One region of the Nitratidesulfovibrio sp. HK-II genome, then DNA from elsewhere that is predicted to be linked to it. Evidence: predicted binding sites of a transcription regulator. Region 1 holds the regulator's gene; the other holds the start of a gene.

Region 1 (10,194 bases):
ATTATGAACAGCTATGATGCGTCCGGTCCATTGTCAATGCGTCGCGCCGTCCCATCCTATAAAGGGGCATGCGCGCGCCCCCTATATTCCGGCAAACAGGGAACAGCCGGACGTGGCAGACCCGGGCAGCGGCCGTCCGGCCAGGGCGGCGGCCTTTTCCAGCAGCACGCGGATGGCCGCGCGGCCCTCGTCGCGCAAATCCAGGCTGAAATCGTTGACGAAGGTGCGAATGTGGCTGTCGATGACCGTGTCGGCCATTTCCTGCGCGTGTTCCCGTATCCACGCGCGCGAAGCCGCCGGGTTGGCGTTGGCGTGTTCCAGGCTGCGGCGGATGGCGTCCTGCACGGCCAGAATGGTTTCCATGCCCAGGTCGCGCCGCGCGGCAATGGCCCCCAGCGGCAGGGGCAGCCCGTAGGCGGATTCCCACCACTGGCCCAGGTCCAGCACGCAATGCAGGCCGAAGGCTCCATAGGTGAACCGCCCCTCGTGGATGACCAGACCGCAGTCGGCCTTGCCGGAGGCCACGGCGGGCATGACCTGGTCGAACACCATTTCCTCGCGCGGGCCTTGCAGCACGCCATGCAGCGACAGCAGCAGGTTGGCCGTGGTCATGCGGCCGGGTATGGCCACCCGCGCACCGGCCAGGTCGGCGGGGGACAAGGGCTCGCGCGCCACCAGCAGCGGCCCGCAGCCGCGCCCCAGCGCCGCCCCGGAATTGAGCAGCACGTAGTCGTCCAGCACGTGGGCCATGGCCGCCAGCGACAGCTTGGTCACCTGCAACGTGCCCGCGCGGGCGCGGCCGTTCAGTTCCTCCACGTCGGCCATGAACAGGTCGAACCCGCAGGGCAGGTCTATGCACCCTTTGGCCAGTGCGTGGAAGATGTAGGTGTCGTTGGGGCAGGGGGAAATGCCCAGCGACAGGGTGCGCGGGACGGCATACTGGGGCTGTACGGACGGGGAAGACATGCAATCGACCTTGCTGCGCCGCCCGGTTGGCCGGACGGATGGAATGGATGGGGGCATGGCGGAACAATGAACGGCGGAAAGGTTGTGGGACCGGTACGGAGGGCAGTCGCCACGGCCTGCCGACGGTGTTGACACGGGCGCACGCCGGGTCGATACTCCGCCTTCCGTCCGGGATGCGCAAGCCCCGCCCACTCTGGCGGCCCGGCCGTCTACCACAGGATATTCAGTCCCGCCACACCGGAGGACACATGCTCGACGCTGCCCATTACGCCCGCCTGGGGCTTGGGACCGCCTTCGAAAAGGTGATGCAGGGCGCGCGCCTTTCGCCCCAAGAGGGCCTGGCGCTGTTCAACTGCCCGGACATCACCGCCGTGGGGGCGCTGGCCCACCACGCGCGCACCCGCCTGCACGGCGACAGAACCTATTACGTGCTCAACCGGCACGTCAATTACACCAACATCTGCGTCAACGGCTGCCTGTTCTGCGCCTTTCAGCGCGAACGCGGGCAGGCCGGTTCCTTCGCCCTGACGCCCGACGACATCCTGCACCGCGTGCTGGACGACCGGGGCACCCCGTTTTCCGAGGTGCACATCGTGGGCGGCTGCCACCCGGACCTGAACCTGGCGTGGTTCGAGGACGTCATCCGGCGCATTCGCACAGCCCGCCCCCAGAGCATCGTCAAGGCGTTCACCGGGGTGGAAATCGCCCACTTCGCCGCCATGGAAGGCATCTCCACCCTGGACGTGCTGCGCCGCCTGCAGGACGCGGGCCTGGCCATGATGCCCGGCGGCGGGGCCGAAATCTTCGCGCCGGAAGTGCGCACCAGAATCTGCCCGCGCAAGGCCACGGCCGATGAATGGCTGCGTGTGGCGGGCGAGGCGCATTCCCTCGGCATCCGCACCAACTGTTCCATGCTCTACGGGCACATCGAGACCTTCGAGCACCGCGTGGACCACCTGTGCCGCCTGCGCGAGCAGCAGGACAAGTCCGGCGGGTTCACCTGCTTCATCCCCCTGCCCTTCCTGACGGAAAACAGCCTGCTCAAGCTGCCGCCCGAGCGGGTGGGCGAGCACGTGGGCCTCGACCGGCTGCGCACCGTGGCCGTCAGCCGCCTGATGCTGGACAACATCCCCCACGTGAAGGCCTACTGGGTGATGATGGGCGTGAAGATGGCCCAGACCGCCCTGTACTTCGGGGCCGACGACCTGGACGGCACCATCGTCGAGGAGCGCATCGGCCATGACGCCGGGGCCGATTCCGCCCAGTCGCTCACCGTGCCCGAACTGGAACTGATGATCCGCCGCTCCGGCTTCACCCCGGTGCGCCGCGACTCGCACTTCAACCCCGTGGCCGACCCGGACGCCATCCTGAACGATGCCGGGCATGATGCCGGGCACGCCGCGACGCCGGAGGTCCGGGCATGAGCACCGCCGCCAACGCCACCAACGCCCCCATCATGCCGGGCGGCTCGTCCCTTGGCGAATCCGCCGACGTGCGCGCCGTGGCCGCAAAGGTGCTGGACGGCCAGCGCCTTACCCGCGCCGACGCCGACCTGCTGTACGCCCACGCCGGGCTGCACACCCTGGGGCACCTGGCCCACGCCGTGCGCCTGCGCAAGCATCCGCAGCCCGTGGTCACCTACGTGGCCGACCGTAACATCAACTATTCCAACATCTGCGTGTGCGCCTGCCGCTTCTGCGCCTTTTTCCGCGCCCCCGGCCACCCCGAGGGCTACGTGCTGACGCGCGAGGAGTTGGGCAGGAAGATAGAGGAAACCCTGGCCCTCGGCGGCACCCAGATCCTGCTGCAGGGCGGGCACCACCCCGATCTGCCCCTGTCGTTCTACGAAGGCATGATCGGCTGGATTCGCGACACCTACCCCGCCATCCACATCCACGCCTTTTCGCCGCCCGAAATCGTCTTTTTCGCGGAGCTCGAAAAGATCACCGTGGCCGAGGTCATTGCCCGGCTGCGCGCCGCCGGGCTGCATTCCATCCCCGGCGGCGGCGCGGAAATCCTGGTGGACGAAGTGCGCACGCTGGTTTCGCCCAACAAGTGTTCCGCCGGGCGCTGGCTGGGCGTCATGGAAGAAGCCCACACCCAGGGGCTGCGCACCACCGCCACCATGATGTTCGGCCACGAGGAAGAGCCCAGCCACCGCCTGGATCACCTCTTCGCCGTGCGCGAGGTGCAGGACCGCACCGGCGGGTTCACCGCGTTCATCCCGTGGACCTTCCAGCCCGCCCACACCAATATCCACCGCGACCCGGAGCCCGCGCCCGCCTACCTGCGCCTGCTGGCCCTGTCGCGCCTGGTGCTGGACAACGTGGACAACGTGCAGGCCTCGTGGGTGACCATGGGGCCGCAAGTGGCCCAACTGGCCCTGTACTTCGGCGCCAACGACTTCGGCTCGCTCATGATCGAGGAAAACGTGGTGGCCGCCGCAGGCGTCAGCTTCAGCCTCTCGCGCCGCGAAATCCACAACTGCATCCGCGCCGCCGGGTTCACCCCCGTGCAACGCACCATGAACTACACCCCCGTGTCGCCCCAACCCGTGGTGGAAGGGGAGATTTAAAGGCATCTCAAGAGAATCGGGGGAAGGGACCCTTTGGAAAGGGTCACCTTCCCCCGCCCCCCCCATCCCCCCAAACTTTTCATTTGGGCAACTGAAAACATCAACCATCCGCTTTAGCGCAAGAAACGTCTTCATTGCACCCCAAATCGGGGGTGCAGGGGCTTTGCCCCCTGCCCGCCGAAAGCGCAAAAAAACGCTCTCCTCGCAATGCAGCCAAAACGGAATCCGCCAATGAGCAACAACCCCACCACCACGCCGTCGTCATGCGCCCGCCCGTTGCGGCTGGGCCGCATCGGGTACCTGAACGTGCTGCCCATCTACCACCCGCTGGAGACGGGCATCATCCCGCACGAGTACGAACTGGTGGCCGGGCCGCCCGCGGTGCTGAACAACATGATGGCCCGGGGCGACCTGCACGTGTCGGCCAACTCGTCGGTGGAGTACGCGCACCGGTGGCAGAACTACCTGCTGGTGCCCGATCTCGCCATCGGCAGCCGGGGGCCGGTGCAGAGCGTGCTGCTGCTGTCGCGCCGCCCGGTGGAAGACCTGGCCGACCAGCCGGTGCTGGTCAGCGCCGAGACGCACACCTCGGCCGCGCTGTTGCGCCTGCTGTTCCGCGACTACTACAAGTTTCCGGTGCGCTACGAGGTGGGGTCGGCCACCGGGCGCATCGCGTCGGGCAACCCGCCGGAGGCGTTCCTGGCCATCGGCGACGAGGCCCTGCGCCTGCGCAACCACCCGGAGTTTCCGCACCGGCTGGACCTGGGCGAGGCGTGGCGTCAGTGGACCGGCCTGCCCTTCGTGTTCGGGGTGTGGGTGGTCAGCCGCGCGGCGGCGGCAGCGGGCTGCTTCACCAGCGACCCGTGCGAACTCTTGCAGCGCGCCCGCAACTGGGGCGAGCGGCACATGGACGTGATCCTCGACCTGACCTTGCAGGGCTGCCCCCTGTCCCGTGAGGAACTGCGCCAGTACTACCACGGCCTGGTCTTCCACATGGGCTTTCCAGAAATGGAAGGGCTGCGCCTGTTCTATCACCGGCTGGCCGAGGCGGGCGAAATACCCGCCGCACCGGACCTGGAATTCTTCAGCATGTAGCGCAAGGCGGCCCCGCGAACATGACGCGGGGCCGCCTTGCGTTCGCGGCCAGCCATGAACAACCACACCCTTCATATCCAGCCATCCGCCAGCCCCCCTCCAACAGCCGCGCCGCATCCCCCCCGCACCCTGCCCGTGCGGATTCTGGGCCTTGACGTCACGGCCACGCCCGGCCCGCGCAAGCCGCTGACGCTGGCGGTGTGCGACCTTGCGCCGGGAAAAGGGAATGCGCCGTATGGGGCGGACGCGCCGCCCGTGCTCACCCTGCACGAACTGCGTGAACTGCATGCGCTGGACGACCTTGACCGGCTGTTCGGCGGGCAACTGGACGCCAGCTTCGCAGGGGGCGATGGTGCGGTCGGGGGCGGCTGGGTGCTGGGCATCGACGCCCCGTTCGGCCTGCCGCTGGAGCTGGTGGAGGAACTGGGCTGGCCGCGCGATTGGGCCGGATATGCCGCCCTGTGCGGGGCCATGGACCGCGCAGACTTCCGCGACCTTTTGCGCGGAGTGTCCGCCACCCGGCCCGCCGGGCAAAAGTACCTGTACCGCGCCTGCGACCGGGCAGCCGGGGCCGCCAGCCCCATGAACACGGTGCGCCCGCCCGTGGCCCTGATGTTCCACGCCGTGGCTCCCCGCCTTGCCGCACACGCGGTGCATGTGCCCGCCCTGCGCCCCTTGCCGCATGCGGATCGCGTGGCGCTGGAAGCATACCCCGGCTGGCTGGCCCGCCAGCTGATCGGCCGCGCCCCGTACAAGGGCGGCGACGCCGCGAGCCGACCCGCCCGGCGCGAGGCTCGCGCGGCCCTGTTGCGGGGGCTTGCGGGGCTCCCGTCCCTCGCCGTCCGCTGGAACGCTGACCACGAGGCCCGCATGCTGGACGACCCGGAAGCGGACCTGCTGGACGCCCTGCTCTGCGCCGTGCAGGCCGCCGTCTCGACCTTGCGGTCAGGCTACGGCCTTCCGGCCCCTACCGCCCCGCCGTGCGGCATAACTGCCGCGCAACTGCGCGTGGAAGGCTGGATCGCCGGGTTGCCGCCGGAGGAATAGCCGCTCCACCCGCATCGCCCACCATACTTCGCAGCCCCCGCCCCCCCCAAAAAAAAGAAAAAGGCGCGCGACGGCCATCCGCCACGCGCCCTGTCTGCGCAATGCATGGGACGCCGTCTCGCTGACAGCAGTCCGCGCCCGGCTACCAGCCCGCCCCGCCGGTTACCAGAAAGGACAGCATGGTCCAGGTGGCTCCCAGCAGGGCCAGCAGCAGCAACCCCAAAAACAGGCGCAACACGCATCCGGCGGCGGCCAGCAAACCGCGCAGCAGCAGCCAGCCCACCACACCGGCCACGGCGGCCACGAATATCAGGCCCAGAATCTTCATCATCGTCTCCCCGTCCGGTTGCGGCGCGCTGCGCCTGGGTTGTGGGCCGCCGTCATGCCGCCCCGGAATCCCGGTCCGCGTCGCTACGGGGGGCCGCCCCGTCCTTCGCGGGCACGGCATCCGAGGCCTCCGCCAACTCGCCCGGGCGGCATACCCGCGCGCCCGAACCGCCCGCGCCGCCACCCGACGCACCGGACAGGCCCAGCCAGATGGCGAACAGGGCAACGCCCGCCCCTGCCATGCCCCAGGCATCGGTGGGCCGCTTGAACAACAGGATGTCCCATACGAACGACAGCGCAGGCTGCACCAGCATCACCAGCCCCGCCAGCGAGGCGGGCAGGCGCGGCAGCCCGGTGGACAGCAGCACCCAGCCCACGCCCTGGCACAGCACGCCGTAGGCCATCAGGTAGCCGCCGCTGGCCGCATCGGCAATGACAAAGCTGTCGCCCCGCGCCACGATGCCCGCGCCGCTCACCGCGGCGCAGGCCAGGGAAATGACGGCCATGTTGGCCACCGGCGAAAGCATGCCCGCCATGCCGCGCGACTGGCGCAGCAGCAAGATGAACCCGGTGTAGAACAGTGCCGTGGCAAACCCGTAGCCCACCCCGGCCAACGAATCGCCCACCACCAGGCCCCCGTCCGCCGCCACGGGCAGCAACTCGGCCGGGCTCACGCCCAGCAGCAGCCACAGCCCGGCCAAGGCCAGCGGTATGGCCGTGATGTGCCGCGCGGACAGTTTCTCGCGCAGCAGCACCGCCCCGGCGATGGCGATGAAGAACACCTGGAAGTTGCCGATGATGGTGGCCAACCCCGGCCCGATAAGCAGGATGCTGCGGTGCCAGCATTCCAGGTCCAGCGCGAACAGCACGGCCGCGCCCACCATCACGCCCCACACGCCGGGCCGCGCACGCAGCCGCTCGCGCCGGGCCAGGGCCACGCACAGCAGGGCCAGCCCGCCGAAGAACATGCGGTAGAAGGCCGACTGGCTGGGCCCCACATGCACCAGCTTCACGAACACGGCGGAAAAGCTGATCAGCACGCCGCCCCCGGCAACGCGCAGCAGCCCTCCCGCATCAAGGCAGGGGGAGCGGTGTGTACTCATGCGGCCCCCCATACTGCGAAGCCGGGTGAAGCGCAAATGCGGGCGGCATGCCCGGTCGGCCCCAGGTTGCCCGGATTGGCCAGATTGTCAGGACGGACCGGACTGGTCAGGCTGGCCGGACTGGCAGCCCACGCCCAGGCCCTGCCGGACGACCGCCTACGGCGGCTTCGCAACGCAAAGGCGGCACGCCCCGCCGGGGGCATGCCGCCGAATGTTCCATCATGCGGGCTCGCCGGGCTGCCCGGCGTGTCGCGGACCCTATTCCGGGCGGCTCACCGTGACCTTGGCGGGCCGCAGCAGGCGTTCCTTAAGGCGGTAGCCGCGCTGCATAAGGGCGCACACGGTGTTTTCGGGCAGGTCGGGGCGCACCTCGGCCCCGATGGCCTCGTGGATTTCCGGGCTGAACGGCTCGCCCGCCTCGCCCACCGGCTCCAGCCCATGGCGCTTCAGCGCGTCGAGCAGGAGCTTCTGGGTCATTTCCACGCCGACCAACATGTCCTTGAAGGCGGGGTTGCCGCGCCCGTACTGCAGGGCCAGGTCGAAGTTGTCGAGGGTGGGCAGCAGATCGGCCAGCACCACCTCGGCGGCGTAGCGCACCTGGTCGTCCTTCTCGCGCTGCAACCGCTTCTTGAAGTTGTCCATTTCCGCCAGGGCGCGCAGCCGCTGCTCGTCGGCCTCGGCCCGCTCGGGACATTCCGGGCACAGCCGCACCGCGCACTGTTCGCGCAGGTCGTCATCGTCCATCGCGGCAACGGGGGCCGCGCCGGAACCCGCGCCGGAAGCGGCCGGATTGCGCGAGGGCGCGTCGGACTCGGCGCGCAGGGCCTCGGCCTCGGGGCTGATCTCGACATTGTCCTTGAACACGTTACTAGGGGGCATGTTCCTGAATCTCCTTGGAATCCTGATGCGTGAAAGCGTCGTTGAACATCAGCCCGCGAAGGCGGGCTGCATGCATCGGGGGTATGTCCGGGGTTACGGCAGCAGGGAAGGCGCGGCGGCGAAGCGCTCGCGAAACAGCTGGGTGAGCGAGCGCGAAACGCACTGCACCACCGGCACGATCTTGGCGTAGTCCATGCGCAACGGGCCCACCACGCTGACCACCCCGCGCGGCGTGTCGCCGCCGTAGGGCGCGCTGACCACGCTGCACCCGCGCAGCCCGTCGGGCGCGCCTTCGGGCACGTCCTGACAGAAGGTGATGCGCACGTCCTTCTCGGACAGGGTGCGGTCCAGCAGTTCCAGCAGGCGCGAGCGTTCCTCGATGGCCGTCAAAAGGTCGCGCATGCGCGAGACGTCGGTGAATTCCGCGTGCTCCAGCATGTTCAGCGTGCCGTTGACGATGAGTTCGCGGTCGTCACCCATGTGCTCCACGGCGCGGCGCGAAAGCGCCAGGGCGCGCATGCACATCTCTTCCAGGCGCGAACCGGCGCGGGCCAGCTCGCGGCCGATGCGGTCGCGCGCCTCGGACAGGGGCAGGCCCCGGAAATGTTCGTTGAGGTAGTTGCCGAAGCGCACCAGTTCATCCTGCGCGTAGCGTTCGTCCACGCGCACGGTGCGTGTGCGCACCAGCCCGCCTTCCAACATCAGCACCGCCAGCACCAGCCCTTCGGCCGCCGGGGCGAATTCGATGCTGCGCCAGCGGGCCTCGTCCTCGCTGGGGGCCACCACCATGCCCAGCTGCCGGGCATGGCCGGACAGCAGGTTGGCGGCGCGGCGCAGGATACCGGAAATTTCCAGCTCCTGCCGGGTAAGTTCGTCGGCGATGGCCTCGCGCTCGGCGCAGCCCAGCGGCAACGGCCGCAGCAGGCTGTCCACGTAAAGCCGGAAGGCCCGCGCGGTGGGCACCCTGCCCGCGGACGTGTGCGGCTGCTCCAGATACCCGAGGTCGGTCAGGTCGGACATGGTGGCGCGCATGCTGGCCGGAGAAAGGCGCAAGCCGGAGTGTTCGGCCACGGCGCGAGACCCCACGGGCGAGGCCGAGGCGATGTAGCTTTCTATGATGGTGGCGAGCACCTGGGTTTCGCGCTGTCCGAGGGTGGGCATGAAGGCTCCGGCATCATGAGGATGCAGTTCTTGCAGTAGCACAAACGGGTAACAACGGGGGTGGGGGCTGTCAAGGTTGGCGGGGGCGCCGCGCCGTCGGCGTCCGCCCCGCGCGTCCCATGGGCAACGCGGAAAGGAACGGGGTCGCGCATGCTCCAAGGGGAACAGGCACCGTTGTCATCGTGAATAAAATCACAATCTACCGCCAAGGGAGCAGGGCGCATCCTAAAAAAACATACTATTTCATGGTGATGTCAGAAATGTACCAGGCCGCCCCATTTACCCGCCCGCCCCGCCAGCCCACTGTATGCGCCGTGTTGCACCTCTTCATATATTGTGCATTATTTCACATGCATTGACACGCAACCGGCAACCCACTACAGTACACCTGTCATCGGCGGCGTGAAACTGCACCGCCGCATGCAGCACTGCTCTGACTCCTTCATAATGCACCCACACGGCCCGTTCCGCGCCCCTTACGTGCAGCGCGCAGCGGCGAGTGAGCAACTGTTTACCCGCTCACCCGTAGGGTGCTGTAATGCTTGCCGAAAAAACACCCCCACCCACCTTGAATTTTTCATGACATTGTGGCATCTTGTGCCTCGTCCGCATGTCTGGAACCCGGAAAAACCCGCGCGTTCGGTTCTCCGGCACCCATGGTCCTCCGGGACCAGGGTCCACGTTGACACGCCGGGTGGCCACGGTTTATCCAGCGGGCAGTTGCCTGCCCCGGGCTGGCCATCATTCGGATAGAGGCAGCGGATCGCTGCTTATCATCGGCCGGCGCATCGCCGCACGATGCGAAGGTCAGGCGTTTGTCGTGCATCCCTTTCACTGCCAAGAACCTGTCCAAGGAGGACACGCATGGCTGAAGTCACTTACAAGGGCAAGAGCTTCGAAGTCGATGAAGACGGCTTCCTTCTTCGCTTTGATGACTGGAGCACCGAGTGGGTTGAATTCGTGAAGGAATCCGAAGGTATCGCGGACATCACCCCCGATCACCAGAAGATCATCGACTTCCTGCAGGACTACTACAAGAAG
Region 2 (10,194 bases), 1.5 Mb from region 1:
ACCGGGCCGCTGGCGGCCAACGCCAGGAATGCCCCCCACAACTGGCCCGCCGGGGTGGCCGGACTGGCCGGTGCCAGCAGCGGCGCATACGTCAGCGCGGGCCAGGCGGGCAGCGCGGCGACGCCGCACAAGGCAATGGATTTCGCCCCCCACCCGAGCAGCCCGGAGAGTCCGGCCCCGCCATGCCGCCTGCGCCACACCAGGGCCAGCGCCACGGTGTACACGGCCACGGCCGCCGTGCCCGCCGCCGCCACGCCCAGCGTGCCCGCATGCCCCGCGCGCCCGGCCAGCACGTACAGCGGCAGGGCGGCCAGGGTGGCCAGGGTGCCCACCACCGCCGGGGTCACGGTGTCCTGATGGGCGTAGAAGGCCCGGCCCACCACCTGCTGCACGGCCCAGAAGGCCACGCCGCACAGCATCACGCGCAACAGGGGCGCGGAGGCCAGCGTTTCGGCGGCGGCAAACCCGCCCCCCTGAAAGATCAGGCGCATGGTGGGTTCCGCCGCCAACAGCATCCACAGGGACAGGGGAATGATCACCGCCAGGGCGTTGCGCAGGGCCGTGGACAGGGTGGCGTCGAAGGATTGCGTCTCGCCCCTGGCGGCCAGCGCGGCCAGAAACGGGTACGAGGCAACGCCCGCCGCCTGGGCCACCACGCCCACCGGCACCAGCATGATGCGCCGGGCGTAGTTGAGCAGGCTCACCGCCCCCTCGCCGGTCATGGAGCCGAAGATGCGCACGAACTGCTCGTCCAGCACCACCACCGACTGTCCGATCATCAACGGCAGGGCCAGCAGGGCGAAACGGCGCACGCCGGGGTGGCCCAGTACCGGGCGCAACCTTACCCCGCCGCCGCGCGAGGCGGCCAGCAACGGCAGCGCAAGGCTGCCCAGCGCCGCGCCCGCCAGCACGCCCCAGCAGAAGCCCTCCATGCCGCGCGCCGGGGCCACCGACCAGGACAGCAGGCCGCCGCCGATGATGCACCCGTTGTACACCAGCGGCCCCATGGCGGGCACCGCGAACTGGCGCCGCATGTACAGAAGCGCGGTGACGCACGCCCCCGGCAGAAAGAACGCCTGCGCAGGGAGGATGATGCGCAGAAAGCGCACCAGCCGCGCCGTGGACGTTGCGTCAAAGCCCGGCGCGGCCACGCGGGCCAGTTCCGGGGCGAACCACCACGCCGCGCCGGTCAGCAGGCAGATGGCCAGGGTGATCCACCAGAACGCGGCGGCGAAGAACCGCCAGCCGTCTTCCGGGTCTCGCTCGAAGCGCTCCGACAGCAGCGGAATGAGGGTGATGGAAAAATAGCCGCCCGCCAGCAGGTAGTTGATGAAGTCTGGCACCACGAAGGCGGCGAAGTAGATGTCCGCCTCTGCCGTGGCTCCGAACAGGTAGGAGATGACCTTGTCGCGCACGAGCCCCATGAACCGCGACACGAAGACGCTGGCCGCCATGATCAGGGCGGCCGCGCCCATCTGCTGGGTGCGGGTGAACAGCTTCATGCGGGGGAAAGGTCTCCTGTGGCGGGGCAAGACGTTATGGACGTGCGGTACGCAGGAACCACTACCCCATACCGCCCCGCTTGACCATACGATGGAATGGGCGGGGGCTGCATCCGGGCGGCTCCTCGCCTGGCGCACGTTCCGTGCCCGGCCTTCCCCCTCATTCGGCACGCCCCCCCCCCACTCGGCGCACTTGGCGCCACCCGAATCCGGCCAGTGCATCCGATGTCCAACATGCCTGGTTCCCGGCGTTTTGATCGCGCGGTCACGTTTTTTTCAGCAGTAGTACTATACGAAACCACTTTTTTTGAAATTCAACCCACTGAAAAAACATCTATACAAGTATTTCCTGATTTCCTGTTCATGCATTGACAACTGTGCACTCAACCGCTAGATATGCCCCATTCATGGAGAGAGGCGCGAGGGTACGGCCCTGTGACCGCCCGGCAACCTGCCCCGACGTGACGCCGTCGGTCGGGACAAGGTGCCAACACCGACCGTGTAGCGCACGGGATCATGATCGCGGGCTTGCGGCGTCGGCCTCTCCTAGCGAGGGGCTTTTTCTGTTTTGGGGGCATCGTTCGGACGCTGGAGCCGCACGGTGCATGTGGGTGGATTTCAGGCCAATTGCGCACCCACAGAAAAAAAATGCAGCTAACAGGCCGTTGCGCCACGGGGGCCGCCGAAACACCCTGCCGGAACATCCGGCGGGACGGCGGACAGCCCAAGGGCGCACGGTGGTCCGCCGGCCCAGCCCCCGGCGGATTGACCACGCGAAGCCCGGACGGCTTCGCGGAAAAAGGGAGACACGATGAAGGATTTTCTGGAGAAGTTGCAGCCTGTTGGCGAGTGCGTGATCTACTACCTCTACCACAACGAGGATGAACCCATGCCCACCTGCTGGTCCGACCCGCTGGAACTCATGGGTGACATGTCGCGCCTGCAACTCACCGACGCACAGATGCGCGAACTGCGCGACATCGTGAGCGAGGAAATCCGCAGCGAAGGCCCCGAGGCGGTATGGAAGGGGCGCACCCTGCGCAAGAACATCATCCATTCCTGCGGCTACCTGGTGTAGCCGGGCATCTTCGGCGGGCGCGTCCGGCAGCGCGCCCTGACCGAACCGGTGCCCCGTTCCGGAACCCGACGCAGCGAACATCGAACCCCGGCCACTCCCTGCCTCGCGTGCCCGCGCGCACGGCGGACCACCAGGCCGGACAGCCCAGACAGCAAAACACAACGCCCCCGACGGGAAACCGGCGGGGGCGTTTTCATGGGCAATCAGGGACGGCCGTTGGGGCGGTAGAAAACGGGCAAGGCAAGGGACGCGAAAACAGCCAAGGGCGCGTGTGGCCCGCAAGACATGGAGCCTTGCCGGGCTAGTCCGCAAACCCCAGTTCGGCCAGCAGGCCGGGCAGTTCGCGGAAATCGCGCATGGTGCGCACGCGGGGGGTGCTGCGCGCCTCGCGCGCATGTCCGTTTCGCGGCGGGTCGAACCAGATGCCGAACATCCCTGCCTGGGTGGCACCCCACACGTCGCCGGTCCAGTCGTCGCCGATCATCACCACCCGGTGGGCGGGCAGGCCCAGGTCGCGCAGCACATGCGCCCAGAACGGAGGCCAGGGCTTGGGCGCACCCGCGGAACGCCACGTGTACACCCCGGCCAGCAACGGCCCCACCCCCATGGGGGCAAGGGCGGCCCGGATGGGGTCCGCGTCAGATTCCGAGGCGTTGGAGGCCAGCGCCAGCCGCCAACTGGCGGCCAGCGAACACAGCACCTCGCCCGCATGGGGCATGGGCTGCTCGTCCGTCCAGCCGTGCTCCGCCCCCATCCAGCGGGGCATGACCCGCATCAGGGTGCCGCCCCAGTCCAACAGCAATGCCTTGTCGGGCAGCAACGCCCTGTCGGGCGCGGGGCCGGGGGCGTGCGGCGCGCCATCCGCGCCCGCGTGTTTCGCTTTCACCATGGTTCCTCTCCTGCCCCGTGGTGCCCGTACCGCGTGGCCGCGTCAAGTCGGAAAGGCCCGCATGACGCCGTAAGGGGCAGGCCCGGCCCACGCCAACGGCTCCTCCTCTCCGCCCCGTCCCGCCCTGCCTACCCGCCCCCGGACAAACGGAAAGGGCCGGAACCCGAAGGTTCCGGCCCACAGTCACGTGCGATGTTGCGCGGGCTGTACGAGCCTTTCGGCCTAGTACATGCCGCCCATGCCGCCCATGCCGCCCATGCCGCCACCGGGCATGGGCATGTCCTTCTTGGCTTCGGGCTTTTCGGCAATGGCGCATTCGGTGGTCAGCAGCAGCGAGGCCACGGAGGCCGCGTTCTGCAGGGCGATGCGGGTGACCTTCTTGGGGTCGATGACGCCGGCCTTGATCAGGTCTTCGAAGTCGCCGGACGCGGCGTTGAAGCCGAAGCCGTCCTTGCCTTCGCGCACCTTCTCGACAACGATGGAACCTTCGTAGCCCGCGTTGCTGGAGATCTGGCGCAGCGGTTCTTCGATGGCGCGGCGGATGATGTTCACGCCGGCGGCTTCGTCGTCATCGGCGGGCTTCACGTCGTCCAGCACCTTGCAAACGCGGATGTAGGCGGTGCCGCCGCCGGGGACGATGCCTTCTTCCACCGCGGCGCGGGTGGCGTTCAGGGCGTCCTCGACGCGGTCCTTCTTTTCCTTCATTTCGGTTTCGGTCGCGGCGCCCACGTTGATCACGGCCACGCCGCCCACCAGCTTGGCCAGGCGTTCCTGCAGCTTTTCGCGGTCGTAGTCGGAGGTGGTTTCGTCGATCTGGGCGCGGATCTGCTTCACGCGCGCCTTGATGTCGTCGGACTTGCCGGCGCCGTCGACGATGGTGGTGTTTTCCTTGTCCACCACCACGCGCTTGGCGGTGCCAAGGTCGGCCACGGAGATGCTTTCAAGCTTCACGCCCATGTCTTCGGACACCACGGTGCCGCCGGTCAGGACGGCGATGTCCTGCAGCATGGCCTTGCGGCGGTCGCCGAAGCCGGGGGCCTTCACGGCCACGACCTGCAGGGTGCCGCGCAGCTTGTTGACCACCAGGGTGGCCAGGGCTTCGCCTTCCACGTCTTCGGCGATGATCACCAGCGGACGGTTCATCTTGGCCACCTGTTCGAGAACGGGCAGCATGTCCTTCATGCTGGAGATCTTCTTCTCGTTGCAGAGAATGAAGGGCTCGTCGAGTTCGCAGACCATCTTTTCAGGATCGGTCACGAAGTAGGGCGACAGGTAGCCACGGTCGAACTGCATGCCTTCGACCACTTCGAGGGTGGTTTCAAGACCCTTGGCTTCCTCGACGGTGATGACGCCTTCCTTGCCCACCTTGGCCATGGCCTCGGCGATGATGTTGCCGATGGTGGTGTCGGAGTTGGCGGAAATGGTGCCGATCTGGGCGATTTCCTTCTGGTCGCGGGTGGGCTTGGCCAGGGTGCCAAGTTCCTTGACCAGCTTTTCCACGGCCTTGTCGATGCCGCGCTTGATGGCCATGGGGCTGCGGCCGGCGGCCACGAGCTTCACGCCTTCGCGGTAGATGGCCTGGGCCAGGATGGTGGCGGTGGTGGTGCCGTCACCGGCGATGTCGCTGGTCTTGGAAGCGACTTCCTTGACCATCTGCGCGCCCATGTTCTCGAACTTGTCCTCGAGTTCGATTTCCTTGGCCACGGTCACGCCGTCCTTGGTGATGACGGGCGAGCCGAAAGACTTCTCGATGACCACGTTGCGGCCCTTGGGGCCCAGGGTCACCTTCACGGCGTTGGCGAGCTTGTCCACGCCGCGGGAAAGCTTTTCGCGGGCCTTGACGTCGAACAGGATTTCCTTGGAAGCCATTGTATTCATCCTCCTCGGGAGTAAGTGCGTGAGTTCGCGGGGCGTTATTCGATGATGGCGAGAATGTCGTCTTCGCGCATGACGAGGTGCTCGACGCCGTCAAGCTTGATCTCGGTGCCAGCGTACTTGCTGAACAGCACCAGGTCGCCCTTCTTGACAGCCATGGCGATGAGCTTGCCGTCTTCCGCGACCTTGCCGGGACCGGCGGCGACAACTTCGCCGCGCGAGGGCTTTTCCTTGGCGGTATCGGGGATGAAGAGGCCGCCGGCGGTCTTTTCTTCGGATTCGAGGCGCTTCACCAGAACGCGGTCATTCAAAGGCTTCAGATTCATGACAACTAGTCCTCCAACTTTAGGTGATCGCTGTTTGTCCCGTCTTTGGCACTCGCGGCCTGCGAGTGCCAAAGGCAAGGGCGGTCATCTCGCCGCGCGTCATGACTGCGTCACGCGCGCGCCCTCCCGCCGCATGGCGGGGGGCGAAATTCGTCTCGCCCGATGTATCGTGGCTTTCTTGGCAGATATCGTTCCGAACCCGAGGTTCGTCCCGACCGCCGAGTGCGGCTGCACACCCGCATCCGCTGACGCGAAGGCGGTGCATGCCAACCGCGTTGGATAATAAGGCAGCTGCCGCGCTTGAAAAGGGGGTGGTGTGCATTTTTTTGCATTTTCTTTTGCCGTGCTGCAAATTCAGCAGGTTGCGCGCACAGCTCGGAGCACTGCCAGCCCCCCGTTCAGACGACCCGGCTATGCAGGCCGGGCCGTGCGGGGCACGCGCGGCACCCCGGTGAGGATGGCCAGCACCCCAGCCGCGCCCAGCAGCAGGCAGTAATAGTTGGCCGACAGCACCGCCACGGGCGAGATGCCCGCTATGGACCCGGCCAGCAGCACCTGGGCCGCGTGCGGGGCCAGCCCCTGCACCACGCACGAGAAGATGTCCAGCAGGCTGGCGCTGCGGCGCGGGTCCACGCCGGAGGTGGCAGCGATTTCTCGGGCCATGCCGCCGGTAAGAATGATGGCCACGGTGTTGTTGGCGGTGCACATGTCCGCCACGGCCACCAGGCCGGAAATGCCCGCCTCGCCGGTGCGGGTGGCGGCCCCGTCCCGTCGGCCCGGCCTGTCGGTGAACCGGCGCACGGCGGCCAGCAGCCAGGCCACCCCGCCGTGATAGCGGATGAGTTCGCCAAGCCCGCCCATGAGCATGGACAGCACGAGAATCTCGTGCATGCTGGTGAAGCCCTTGTAAATGTCCTGGGCGAATTTCAGCGGGGTGTAGCCATCCACCACGGCCATGCCCACCCCGCCCGCCATGGCAATGCCCGCGAACAGCACGGCGAACACGTTCATGCCCGCCAGCGCCATGACCAGAATGGCCACGTAGGGCAGCACCGTGACCATGCGATAGCCGCCGGGCGCGGCGGCGCGGCCCGCGTCGCCCGCCAGCCAGAACACGGCCACCGCCGCCAGCGCGGCGGGCAGGGCGATGGCGAAGTTCATGCGGAACTTGTCGCGCATGTCGCAGCCCTGGGTGCGCGTGGCGGCGATGGTGGTGTCGGAAATCATGGACAGGTTGTCGCCGAACATGGCCCCGCCCACCACCGCGCCCATGAGCAGCGCCCCATCCATGCCGGTCTGCCCGGCCACGCCCGCCGCGATGGGCCCCACGGCGGCGATGGTGCCCATGGAGGTGCCCATGGCCGTGGCCACGAAGGCGGAAATGACGAACAGCCCCGGCAGCACCAGACGGGACGGCACCAGCGACAGACCCAGGTTCACAGTGGACTCCACCCCGCCGATGGCCGAGGCCACCGAGGCGAAGCCCCCGGCAAGCAGGTAGATGACGCACATGGTGACGATGTTGATCTCGCCCGCGCCGGACAGGAAGATGTTCACCCGCCGGGTCAGGCCGCCGGGCCGGGCGGCCGTGGCCGCGTCCTTCTCGCGCAGGGCCAGGGCCAGGGCGATGGCGGGCAGAATGGCCACCGCCGGGGAGAGCTGGTAGAAGGCCATCTCCGTTCCGGTCGCGCCAAGAGTCAGCCCCGCGCCGATGAACAGCGCCAGGAACAGCGCCAGCGGCAGCAGGGCCACGGGGTTGGGTGCGGGCTGATGCGGGTGGGTATGCGACGAAATGCTGTCGGGCATGGCGATATCCTTTCGGGCCGGGCGCTGCCCGGCCGACGGGCGAATGTCTCGGGGGTGTGAAAAAGCGGGACCCGCGGGCATGCTGCGCGCCGCGACGGACCGTGCACATAGGAACGGGGACGCCGCGTGTCCAGACGAACTGGCGCGGGCGTCCCCGAAATATCATGCCGCGCCGGTTATTCGCGGAACCGCGCAAGCTCCGCGATGCGGGCCTCCACCAGTTCCCAGCGCTCCAGCAGGGCGGTCTGCTCGCCTTCCAGCGCGGTGACCCGCGCGGCGGCGGCGCTGAAGCCTTCCGGATCTGTGGTGAAGAAGTCCGGCTCGGCAAGCCGCTCCTCCAGCGTGGCCTGCTCCTGCTCCAGCGCGTCGAGGTTGCCGGGCAGGGCCGCCAGTTCCTCGCGCAGCCCGGCCAGTTCGCGCTGTTCCTTGAAGGTCAGCTTGCGAATCTGGCCATTGCCGGGGTCATTGCTGCCGGTTTGGCCAGACTGGCCCAGTTGGACCGGATCGGCCTTGCCGGGCGCGCCCCCCGCCTTGGCCGCATCCTCCGAGGGCTTCGGGCGCTGGCGCAGCCAGTCGGTGTAGCCGCCCACGTACTCGCGCACGTTGCCGTCGTCATCGAAGGCCAGGGTGCTGGTCACCACGTCGTCCAGAAAGGCGCGGTCGTGGCTCACCAGCAGCACGGTGCCCTGGTATTCGGCCAGCAGTTCCTCCAGCAGGTCCAGCGTTTCCACGTCCAGGTCGTTGGTGGGTTCGTCCAGCACCAGCAGGTTGGAAGGCCGGGTGAACAGCTTGGCCAGCAGCAGGCGGTTGCGCTCGCCGCCGGACAGCACCTTGGCGGGCAGGCGCAACCTGTCCGGCTCGAACAGGAAGTCCCGCAGGTACCCGGCCACATGGCGGCGGTTGCCGTTGACCTCTATGGTGTCCGCGCCTTCGGCCACGTTGTCCATGACCGATTTCTCGCCGTCCAGGGCCGAACGCAACTGGTCGAAATAGGCGATCTCCAGCCGGGTGCCGTGACGCACCTCGCCGGAATGGGGGGTAAGCTGGCCCAGCAGCAGGCGCAGCAGGGTGGTCTTGCCCGAGCCGTTGGGTCCGATGAGTCCCACCCGGTCGCCGCGCTGGATGAGCGCGGAAAAATCGCGCAGCACCGACTTGGCGTTCTCGTGGGCGAAGCACACGTTGCGCGCCTCGATGACCAGCTTGCCGGAGCGTTCCGCCTCCTGCGCCAGCATGGCCACCCCGCCCTGCCGTTCGCGGCGGCGGGCGCGTTCCTCGCGCAGGGCGTACAGGGCACGCACCCGGCCCATGTTGCGCGTGCGCCGGGCCTTGATGCCCTGGCGCACCCACACCTCTTCCTGGGCCAGCTTCTTGTCGAACAGGGCGAACTGGCGCTCTTCGTTCTCCAGCCGGGCCTCGCGCTGCTCCTGATACTGGTCGTACCCGCAGGCGTAGGAATGCAGCTTGCCCCGGTCCACCTCCACGATGCGGGTGGCAAGACGGCGCACGAAGGCCCGGTCGTGCGAAACGAACACCAGCGTGCGCGCGCGGCGCAGCAGATAGTCTTCCAGCCAGGCGATGGTGTCGATGTCTATATGGTTGGTGGGTTCGTCCAGCAAAAGGTCCTGCGAGGCCACCAGCGCGCGGGCCAGCAGCACGCGGCGCTTGCGCCCGCCGGACAGGGTGGCGAACTCGCGCTCCGGGTCCAGCCGCAAGTGATTGCATACGGACAGCACATCGCCGTAATGCTCCCACCCCTCGCCCGATTCCAGGCCGCGCCGGGCCGCCGCCAGGGCGGCCTCGTCCACGGGGTTTCCCGCCTCGCGCGCGGCCTCCAGCACGTGGAACGCGGCCAGCGCCTCGCCCTCTGCCCCCAGCCCCCCCGCCACGATGCCGAACACCGGGCCGGAAAGTTCCGTGGGCACCTCTTGCGGCATGCAGCCAAAGCGCGTGCCCGGCGCGCGGGTGATCTCGCCCGCGTCGGGGCGCACGTCCCCTGCCATGAGCCGCAACAGCGTCGACTTGCCCGCCCCGTTGCGCCCCACGAGGCAGATGCGTTCGCCCTGCTCCACGTGCAGGGTGGCCCCGTCCAGCAATTTGCCGGTGCCGAGGTTGAGCGTGACGTCCTGTATGCCGAGCAGAGCCATGCATGTATCCTGTTAAAAATATTGTCCTTAAAAAACCGAACAACCGTGCGGGGAATCACGCAACAGTGCCGAAAAACCGCGTTTCAGGAAAAAATGTTGCGTTCAATCAATCAGTTTAGCCCGCAACCGGCCTGCGGGCAAGTCGGACAAAAAAAGTCCACAAAATGTCACGATACCGGAACCTTACCTCGGAACAGCACTTCTTTCGTAAGTACCTGCTAACATTGACAGGCGTGCACGGCAAACGATAGATGCAGCACTATCGCCGCAGCAAGCGCCATGGGAAATGGCGCACACGCCACAATCCCCTGGGGTACATATGCGCCACATTTCGCCACAAACACTGTCCTGCGCCGTGGGCACCGGAGTTCTCGCAGCCGGGGTGGCTGCCCTTTCACCGCTTTTCGAAGGCACGTTTTCGGCATCGCACGGCGTTGCGACAGTGATCGTTGCATGCATCGCCACAATGGGCGTGCTGCTGTGCCGCCTGCGCGGACAGGCCGCCGACGCGCGGATGCTGCACGACGCGGCCCTGAAGGGGGCCGATACGCCCCGGACGCCGGACGCCCTTGGC

Evidence for each region. Region 1 encodes HrcA, which represses chaperone genes, less so after heat shock. Its sites were predicted from a motif close to TGTTAGCACTCNNNNNNNNNGAGTGCTAACA; they were not measured.
Region 2: groES (co-chaperone GroES) is a predicted target of HrcA. The motif match lies at 5,714-5,744, and genes of this name have one in related genera.

What each region holds. Positions count from the first base shown of each region.
Region 1 covers NZ_AP036014.1:1,108,576-1,118,769, reverse strand. The annotation lists gene RVX_RS04510 (1,4-dihydroxy-6-naphthoate synthase) at 82-966, opposite strand; gene mqnE (aminofutalosine synthase MqnE) at 1,215-2,390, shown strand; gene mqnC (cyclic dehypoxanthinyl futalosine synthase) at 2,423-3,541, shown strand; gene RVX_RS04495 (menaquinone biosynthetic enzyme MqnA/MqnD family protein) at 3,773-4,636, shown strand; gene RVX_RS04490 (DUF429 domain-containing protein) at 4,691-5,683, shown strand; gene RVX_RS04485 (hypothetical protein) at 5,826-6,014, opposite strand; gene RVX_RS04480 (DMT family transporter) at 6,064-7,113, opposite strand; gene RVX_RS04475 (nucleotide exchange factor GrpE) at 7,372-7,992, opposite strand; gene hrcA (heat-inducible transcriptional repressor HrcA) at 8,086-9,153, opposite strand; gene RVX_RS04465 (TusE/DsrC/DsvC family sulfur relay protein) at 10,018-10,194, shown strand, end outside.
Region 2 covers NZ_AP036014.1:2,654,692-2,664,885, forward strand. The annotation lists gene murJ (murein biosynthesis integral membrane protein MurJ) at 1-1,502, opposite strand, end outside; SAM riboswitch class I at 1,905-2,025, shown strand; gene RVX_RS11095 (hypothetical protein) at 2,314-2,580, shown strand; gene RVX_RS11100 (HAD family hydrolase) at 2,882-3,469, opposite strand; gene groL (chaperonin GroEL) at 3,692-5,338, opposite strand; gene groES (co-chaperone GroES) at 5,383-5,670, opposite strand; gene RVX_RS11115 (Na+/H+ antiporter NhaC family protein) at 6,082-7,476, opposite strand; gene RVX_RS11120 (ATP-binding cassette domain-containing protein) at 7,653-9,620, opposite strand; gene RVX_RS11125 (methyl-accepting chemotaxis protein) at 10,063-10,194, shown strand, end outside.